2 regions of the Pseudarthrobacter sp. C1 genome follow, and region 1 is predicted to be linked to the other one. Evidence: predicted binding sites of a transcription regulator. Region 1 holds the regulator's gene; the other holds the start of a gene.
The links. The regulator HrcA, encoded in region 1, represses chaperone genes, less so after heat shock. The targets are predictions, from matches to a motif close to TTNGCACTCGNNNNNNNCGAGTGCNAA.

Region 1 (4,534 bases):
GGTGGGGCACGTGACGGCCGTGTCCACTTCCAGCTTCTTGTTGACGCCGAAGACAGCGTCGCGGAGTTCGATGCGGACACTGATGAGTGCGTCCTGGCCGCGCCTGACGCGGGAAGCCGGGCCCGTTGTTCCGCCGGCCCCGAAGAAGGTGTCGAAGATGTCCTGGAACGCGAATCCCTGGCCGGCGTAGCTGCCTCCGCCGAAGCCGTTGTCCGTGCCGTTCTCGTTGCCGGTGGTGTCGTAGACGCGGCGCTTCTGCGGGTCCGAAAGAACCTCGTAGGCGTGGGTCACGGCCTTGAAGCGGTCCGACGCGTCCTCACCCGGGTTGACGTCCGGGTGGAGCGTGCGCGCCAGCTTGCGGTAGGCCTTCTTGATCTCTTCTCCCGTGGCCTCCGGTGAGACTCCAAGGACGTCGTAGTGGCTGCTCAAAGTTCGTATCTCTTCCTTGTTGTACTGCCTGCAGTTGGACTGCGGGAAATGATCTGCATGCCCGGGAACGGGAAAACGTCAGGGTCCCAGGATCCGCGAAAGGTAGCGGGCAACGGCCCTGACTGCGGCCATGGTGGTGGGATAGTCCATCCGGGTTGGTCCCAGGACACCAATTTTCGCAATGTGGTCCGGACCGTACCCCGTGGCAACGACGGACGCCTCGGCAAGGCCGTCGTAGGGATTCTCGCGGCCGATGCTGACAGCCACCCCGCGGTGGTCCTGCGCCATTTCGCTCAGCAGGCGGAGCATGACCACCTGTTCCTCGAGTGCTTCCAGGACCGGTCCGATGCTGAGCGGAAAGTCCACGTTGGAACGCGCAAGGTTGGCGGTGCCCGCCATGACCATGCGGTCTTCCCTGCTGCTCTGGGCCAGGCCTTCGAGGCCGACGGCGAGGGCATGGGCGGCCTGCCTTTGCCCCGGGCCGGCTGTGGCCACCACTGCCGGCAGGGACTGGGCGAGCTGGTTCAGCGGAGTGCCGGCAAGGGAGCCAAGGAACCGTGCCCGCAGGGTGGCGAGGGCGTCGTCCCCCAGGTCCTGGCCGACGTCGATAACGCGCTGTTCCACTTTGCCGCTGTTGGCGATCAGCACCACCAGCACCTTGCGCGGCGCGAGGAGGACGAACTCGATATGGCGGACCAGTGCCCGGCTCAGGTGCGGATACTGGACCACGGCAACCTGGTTGGTCAGCTGCGACAGCAGGCGGACCGTGCGGTCAAGGACGTCGTCGAGGTCGTCAGATCCTTCCAGCAGCGACTGGATGGCCCTGCGCTCGGCCTGGGACAGCGGTTTGACCGCCGAGATCTGGTCCACGAACAGCCGGTAACCCTTGTCAGTGGGGATACGTCCGGCGCTGGTGTGCGGAGCGGTGATCAGGCCCTCTTCCTCCAGGGCGGCCATATCGTTCCTGATCGTTGCGCTGGACACACCGAGATGGTGCCGCTCCACCAGGGCCTTGGACCCGACGGGTTCCCGGGAGTGGACGTAGTCCTCCACGATTGCACGCAGCACTTCAAGTTTGCGTGGCTCGCTCACACTCCACCTCCATCCAGGGTTCGGGGCGGCCGCGCCGCCCGCGCTGTGCCACCTCAAGGGTTAGCACTCGACATGCCTCAGTGCTAACAGTCTATTATGACTCCCGCCGTTGCTAGCATTGGTACCGCTCCGGGCGAAATCCGGACCTGTGACCGAACGCTAGGCGGAGTGAAACCATGCAGTACCAGAACTGGGGCCCACGCGACTTGTCCGCTCCCGCAAAGACTGAACTGCCCGAGGTTCCCGTTGAACGGGGAATGGTCCTTGAGGACGTCCAGTCCGGCTGGGTGGGCGCCGTGACCCGGGTGGAAAAATCCGGCGGCATGCACGTGGTTGCCCTGGAGGACCGGCGCGGTAAATCCCGGTCCTTCCGGCTTGGTTTCGGATTCCTCCTCGAAGGCCGGGCCATCAAGCTCCTGCCCCCGGCCCCGCGGCAGGCCGCCGGCGCCGTCGCCGGCCGGACCGCCTCCGGGTCCGTCCGCGTCGCCGGCCAGCGGGCACAGGTGGCCAAGGCCAGCCGGATCTGGGTGGAGGGAAAGCACGACGCCGAACTGGTGGAAAAGGTCTGGGGAGACGACCTGCGCGTGGAGGGCATCGTCGTCGAACCCCTGCACGGCATTGATGACCTGGCGGGGGCCGTCGCAGCGTTCAGGCCCGGACCGGGCAGGCGCCTCGGCGTCCTGGTGGACCACCTGGTGCCGGATTCCAAGGAATCCCGCATTGCGGACGCCGTCATGGCCTCGCCGGGAGCTGCAGGGAACGTCCTGATTGTGGGTCACCCTTACGTGGACGTGTGGCAGGCCATCCGGCCCGCGGTCCTGGGCATTGAGCAGTGGCCGGTAGTGCCGCGCGGGCAGGATTGGAAGACCGGCATCCTCGCAGCGTTCGGCTGGCCCCATGCCACAAAGGAGGACGTCGGGCTTGGCTGGCAGAAACTGCTCGGCGCCGTCCGAACGTACGCCGACCTGGAAGCCTCGCTGCTGGGGAGGGTCGAAGAAGTCATCGACTTCCTCACCGTGCCCTGAAGGACGGTTCTGCCCCGGCCCGCGCATCCCGGGGCAGGTATGGGGCCGGTACCAAGTATTCTTGGTACTGCGGATCCTGCAACATTGCAGGCCGCCGCACCCAATAAGCTTTCTTAGCCGGCACCATTGCACTTCAGAAGGAACAGACTGTGGCAGAAAACGCACGTGATCACAGGGATAGCCCGGGCGGCCAGGGCCGTTCGGAGTACCACGGCGTTCCCGCGAATGCGCTGCCCCTGACAGCCAGCGAAGACCGGCAATGGGCCACCATGGCGCACTTCGGGGGCATCCTGGGCTGCGTTCCGTCGCTGCTGATCTACCTGATCTTCCGGGACCGCGGGCCCTTCACGGCACAGGAATCCAAGGAAGCCCTGAATTTCAGCCTGCCGCCCACCATTGCTGCCCTGCTGGCGAACATCCTGGTGGTCTTCGTCCCCGTGATCGGCAACATCTTTGCCGTCATCGCCACCCTCATCTGGATTGCGCTCACCTGCTTCTCGGTGGCGGCCGGCATCCATGTCAACCGTGGCCAGCCGCACCGTTACCAGTACAACCTGCGCTGGATCAAGTAGCGGCTGCACGGGTCCACGCCCGCGGGGTTCCCTGGCGGGCGCGGGCCCACGTTGCCTTGTGCCGTTCAGTCCGGCAGGACCCGGCGGACCACCGCGTCTGCCAGCAGCCTGCCCTTGAGGGTCAGGACCAGCCTGCCCCTGAACGCGGCAGCAGGATCCACGAGGCCGTCCGCGATCAGCCCCGCAACCTCATGGCGTCCTTCTTGGCCCAGCGACGATACTTCGAGGCCGGACTGGAGACGGGCCTCGAGCATCACACGTTCGACGTTCCGGGTCTCCTGGTCCAGGGTTTCCCTGCCGGCCGCCGGTGACACTCCCTGTGCGAGGCGTCCGGCGTAGGCCGTGGGGTGTTTGACGTTCCACCACCGCACGCCGCCCACATGCGAATGGGCGCCGGGGCCGATCCCCCACCAGTCGTCGCCCCGCCAGTAGGCGAGGTTGTGGCGGCAGGCCTGCTCCGGCGTGCGGGCCCAGTTGCTGACCTCGTACCAGCCCAGGCCGGCTTTGGTGATGAGGACGTCGGCGAGTTCGTACTTGTCGGCGTGGTCGTCGTCGTCGATTCCTGGAACCTCGCCCCGGCGGATCTGGGCGGCGAGCTTGGTTCCCTCTTCGATGATCAGCGCATAGGCGCTGATGTGGTCCGGCCGGTAGGACAGTGCCGTCTCCAGGGAGTAGCGCCAGTCGTCCAGGGACTCCCCCGGCGTGCCGTAGATGAGGTCCAGGCTCACAGCCAGTCCCGCGTCCCGGGCCCATTGCACAACCTGCGGGACCCGGCTGGGGGTGTGGGTCCGGTCAAGCACTTTGAGGACATGGGGCACTGCAGACTGCATCCCGAAGGAGATGCGGGTGAAGCCGGCTTCCTTCAGGATGGCAAGGGATTCAGGCGTGACGGAGTCCGGGTTCGCCTCCGTGGTGACTTCGGCGCCGGCCTCGATTCCCCACTGTCCGATGGCGCGGCGCAGTATCAGGGCGAGGTCCTCGGCGGGAAGCAGGGTGGGTGTGCCGCCGCCGAAAAACACCGTGCTGAGCGGGCGCGCAGGAAGCCCTGATTCCGCCAGGACCCTGGCTGCCAGGGACACTTCGGAGGCGGCCGTGGCGGCATAGGCGTCCTGCGAGGCCCCGCCGCCGAGCTCCGTGGCGGTATAGGTGTTGAAGTCGCAGTAGCCGCAGCGGACGGCACAGAACGGAATGTGTACGTAAAGCCCGAACGCCCGGCCCGCCGCACCGTCAGCTGCCTGGGGAGGCAGGAGACCGTCCGACGGCGCCGGGTCGCCGAGGGGAAGAGTGCTAGGCATTGCAGGGGCCTCCGGTGGCGCCGGCCGCTGTGACCACTATTTCTTGGCCTTGTCCTTGGACTCGTCCGTGGTGAGCGCGGCGATGAAGGCTTCCTGGGGGACCTCAACGCGGCCCACCATC
Region 2 (4,534 bases), on a different contig from region 1:
CCGGCGGTGAAGCCGGGCAGCCATTCCCGCAGGCCGGGGCCGAGGTCCTCGCTGTCAATGGCCAGCTGGACGCAGGCCTTGAGGTAGCTGAGCTTGTCCCCGGTGTCGTAACGCCGCCCCCGGAACACGACGCCGTAGACACCGTGCCCTTCGCCGTCACCGGTGGCCAGTTCCTGGAGGGCGTCTGTCAGCTGGATTTCGCCGCCCCGTCCCGGCCCGGTGCGCTCAAGGACGTCGAAGACGGCCGGATGGAGTACGTAACGGCCAATCAGCGCCAGGTTGGAGGGCGCTTCCTCCGGGCTCGGCTTCTCCACGAGCCGGTTGACCCGCACGTATGATTCGCCGTCGATCGGTTCGATGTCAGCGCAGCCGTAGGCGCTGATCTGCGAGGGTTCCACTTCGATCAGCGCGACGACGGAACCACCGGTTTTGGCCTGGACATCAATCATGGTGCTGAGCAGTTCGTCCCGGGCATCGATCAGGTCATCGCCCAGCAGCACGGCGAAGGCTTCGTCGCCAACGTGCTGCTTCGCGCGGAGTACGGCATGGCCCAGTCCGTGCGGGTCCCCCTGCCGGACGTAGTGGATGTCACCCAGGTTGCTCGCAGCCTGGATGGACGCCAGCTTCTCGGTATCCCCCTTGCCTTCAAGGGCGGACTCCAGGGACGGCACACGATCGAAGTGGTCTTCCAGCGCCCGCTTGTTCCGCCCGGTGATCATCAGGACATCGTTGAGGCCGACGTTCACGGCTTCCTCAACCACGTACTGGATGGCAGGCTTGTCCACAACGGGAAGCATTTCCTTGGGCATCGCCTTGGTTGCCGGCAGGAACCTGGTGCCAAGTCCGGCGGCAGGAATGACAGCTTTGCGTACTCTCGGATTACTGGTAGTCACCGGACTAATCTAACGTCAGCGTCAAGCATTCAGTAATCAGGGGATGGCCGACGCCATGCGGCAGCTACGGAGGAAACACATGACGCTTGAGGATTCAAAGGCGGCCAAGGACGAGATACGTGCTGCCCATCGCCGCCGTCGTGCTTTACTTACGCTCCAGGAGCGGCAGGATGCCGGGGAAGCCTTGGCGAAGCACGGGGCAGCGTGGGCAGATTCGGTAACCCGGGGGAAGGCAGCGACGGTCTGCGCCTACCTCGGAGTCGGGGCGGAACCGCCCACGCTGCCGCTGATCGCGGCCCTCCACGACGCCGGCCACAAAGTCCTGCTTCCCGTCTGCGAGCCGGGGCGGGAGCTGAAGTGGGTCTTCTGGGCGCCGGGCGTCGATCTGGTCAAGAGCAGGTATGCCCCCATCCTGGAGCCCGTGGGGACACGGCACGAAATTGAGGTGGCCGGGGAAGCTGCCGCCCTCTTTATCCCTGCCACCGCGATTGACCTCGCGGGCAGCAGGGTAGGCCAGGGCGGAGGCTACTACGACAAGTTCCTGGGCCACCTCGAATCAGCCGGGAAGCACATTCCGCTGGCCGCGGTGATCTACGACGGGGAACTGCTGCCTGCCGGCAGGATTCCGGTGGAGGCATTCGACCGGCCGGTGCCTGGCGTCGTGCTTCCCTCCGGGTTCCGGAGCCTGGCGGACGCCGCCTGACCGGGGAAGTCCCCGCGTACGAGGATGGTAGAATTAGCACTCAGGCCCTGCGACTGCTAATGGACATCCATAATCCAGAGGCAGTCCGGGACCTCTCGTTTGCCCAAGAGGAGGAGCACCAGTGCCAACGTATGCGTACGCCTGCAAGGATTGCGGCCATGCCTTTGACATCGTCCAGTCGTTCTCGGACAGCTCTCTGTCGTCGTGCCCTGAGTGCCAGGGTACCCTGCGCAAGAAGTTCAACAGCGTGGGCGTTGTCTTCAAGGGTTCCGGCTTCTACCGCACAGACTCCCGGGATGCCAAGGGCAGCACGGCTTCTGCCGCTCCCGCTGCCTCGGCGGCAACGCCTGCGGCAACGCCTGCGGCTGCACCAGCTGCTCCGGCTCCGGCTGCTGCCGCCAGCTGATCCACGTTCCGCGGTCCAGGCTGCTGCCTGGCAGCTGACTGCGTTGTCCACATAGCTGCCGGCGCCCCTGCCGCGGCCGCCATGCGCGGCTTTAGCGTGGGCACATGCCTGCACACGGACAGCAACACCGGGTTGTATCAAGCGCGTCGCACGGACCTGGGCTCCCCGGGGCTTTACGGCGCAGTGGCGCCCACGGCGGGAGCCGCGCCGCCGGCCACAACGCACGCCGCCGCCCGCCGGCCCGCTTTGCCTCCTGGCTGAGCCGCAACAGGCGGCTGGCCGCCGCGCTGCTCCTTTGCGCCGCAGCCGCCATCACCGTCCAGCAACTTACGCCGGCACCGGTCTACACGGTGCCTGCGCTCGCCGCAGCCCGCGACCTTCCCGCCGGCACAGCCATGGCGGCTGCGGACCTCGCCTCTGTCCAGGTACCGCCGGGCATGCTGGCCGACGGATTCCTCAACGGACCGGGCGAGGCGGCCGGGAAACAACTCGCGGCGCCGCTGCGCAAGGGACAGCTGCTCACGGATGCCCAACTGCTTGGTCCGGGGCTGCTCGCCGGCACTCCCCCAGGGTCAGCGGCTGTTCCCCTTCGCATGGCGGATCCATCGTCCATCCAGCTCGTCTCCCCAGGGCAGCTCGTGAACGTGGTGCTAACGGCAGCCGGCGGCTACGACCAGCAGGAGCCACCGGAGGTCCTGGCTTCAGGGGTTCCGGTGTTGTGGACTTCCGGTCAGGGCGGGCAAGGCGGCCAGTGGCTGGGCACGGCGGAGACGGACGGACTCATAGTGGTGGCCGCCAATCCGGAACAGGCGGTTCGGCTCGCCGGCGCCTCCACCCAGGGAAAGCTGTTTTTCGTCCTGGTGGGGCCGTAGCCCTGCGAGCGATGGTCCGGGCCGGCGCGCAGCCACAGCGCCAGCCTCCACGGACGCAGGCTCCTGCCCCGGCTGCGATCCTGCCTCAGCCCCAGTGCGGGGGTTTCTGTTCCTTCAGCCACGCATCGTGGTCGTCGTCTTCGCGGTCGCCCCAGCCCCGGGCTTCGTCTTCCGCCGCCTTGTTCGGCAAGGCAGACGTGCCCGGCAGGGCGGCCGTGCCCGGGGTGGATGCGCTGCCGGGAACGGGGCCGCCCTCCTGGTCCTGCCCGGCTGCAGCTTCTGCGGCGACGGACGGCTCGGTGTCCGAAGAGTCGTTCTTCTCGTGATCCGGGGCCATGGCACCCGCCTCCTTGCTGTCCAGGCGTTCGGCCTGTGCTGGTTCATGGTCCGATGCCGCGCGCCGGGACACGGCATCGATTCCGTTGAGCGCCTGGTCCACGTCGTCGTCCAGGAAGGCGATGGATGTGGACGTCCGCCCGGAGAGCGCGTTCTTTTCGAGGCCGAGGTATCCTGCGATGCGGTCGGCGCAGGCGGACGGATCCGTGAACACCTCGATGGTCCACAGCGGCATGTAGCGCCAGCCGAGGCGCTCCAGCAGCTGGGGGCGCAGCCGGCTCCGCTCCCGGACGCTCAGGGCGCGGTACTGTTCGGTGCCATCCGATTCAATCGCCACAGGCCAGGGGAGGTCGGCATCCTCCTGGCCCATGGTGCTCAGCGGATCTGCGGCAGCCACCACGTCGATGGCGCCGTCATACTGGTGCCACACCCGGGCGCCCCGGGCGCGCAGGCGGTCTCCAAGGTCAGCCACCAGAGGATCGGCCCCAAGGGCCTGCTCGCTGGCCGCGGCCCGCGAGGCCGGAGTTCCGAGGTCCGTGTTTCCCGCAATCTCACGGTCAAGGAGCGAGTAGAGGTCCACGGCGCCGTGCGTCAGCCTGGTGTGGTCCAGGTCCTCGGGCCGGAAGCAGGTGAGAACGTGCATCGACCTGCGGGCGCGGGTCATGGCCAGTGCGAACTTCTCCCGGCCGCCCTCGGCGGAGAGGGGCCCGAAGTTGTGCAGGGCCCGCCCGTGCGGTGTGCGGCCAAAGCCGGGCGAGAAGATGACATGGTCGCGTACCAGCCCTTGGGCCCGTTCAAGATCGACAACGCGGAATGACTCGGGGCCGGCTCCGAAGAAGCCCGCCAGGGCCGGGTAGTTGGGCAGCTGGAGCCGGATGGATTCCCCGATCCTGGCCGCATGGCGGAGGCTTGCCGTGACCACGGCCAGCGACGTACGCGGGCGCAGCCGGGCGTGCTCGAAGACCAGCTGGACCACGCGGTTGACTTCCGCCACCACGGATTCCACGCCCTCATGGTCTGCACTGGGCAAGCCGGTGCCGTCCGGCAGGTACTCCACCAGCAGCGACCGGTCCAGTCCCGTGGCGGACTGACCCTCCGGGAGCCGGCGGAGGCCTCCGTCGTAAAAGTTCTTGCTCAGCTGCAGCACGAGGTCCTCATCCACCGCCCGGTAGACGAAGTTGAGCCGCCACACCGGAAGTACCCTGGACAAGGCACCAAAGGCGCTCTCCACCCGCTGGTGCGCCGATTCGCCAGGCGCCAGGCGCTCGACGCCGACAGTAAACGTGCGGGGGCTGGCGATGCGGGAGTCGCCGAAGGCAATGAC

Region 2: U7114_RS04525 (FmdB family zinc ribbon protein) is a predicted target of HrcA. The motif match lies at 1,630-1,656, and genes of this name have one in related genera.

Annotation. Positions count from the first base shown of each region.
Region 1 is NZ_JAYESK010000004.1:278,562-283,095, reverse strand. It holds gene dnaJ (molecular chaperone DnaJ) at 1-429, opposite strand, end outside; gene hrcA (heat-inducible transcriptional repressor HrcA) at 508-1,521, opposite strand; gene U7114_RS08925 (DUF3097 domain-containing protein) at 1,698-2,546, shown strand; gene U7114_RS08920 (DUF4870 domain-containing protein) at 2,696-3,118, shown strand; gene hemW (radical SAM family heme chaperone HemW) at 3,184-4,413, opposite strand; gene lepA (translation elongation factor 4) at 4,450-4,534, opposite strand, start outside.
Region 2 is NZ_JAYESK010000002.1:401,262-405,795, forward strand. It holds gene galU (UTP--glucose-1-phosphate uridylyltransferase GalU) at 1-893, opposite strand, end outside; gene U7114_RS04520 (5-formyltetrahydrofolate cyclo-ligase) at 973-1,596, shown strand; gene U7114_RS04525 (FmdB family zinc ribbon protein) at 1,718-2,002, shown strand; gene cpaB (Flp pilus assembly protein CpaB) at 2,107-2,874, shown strand; gene U7114_RS04535 (DUF4011 domain-containing protein) at 2,960-4,534, opposite strand, start outside.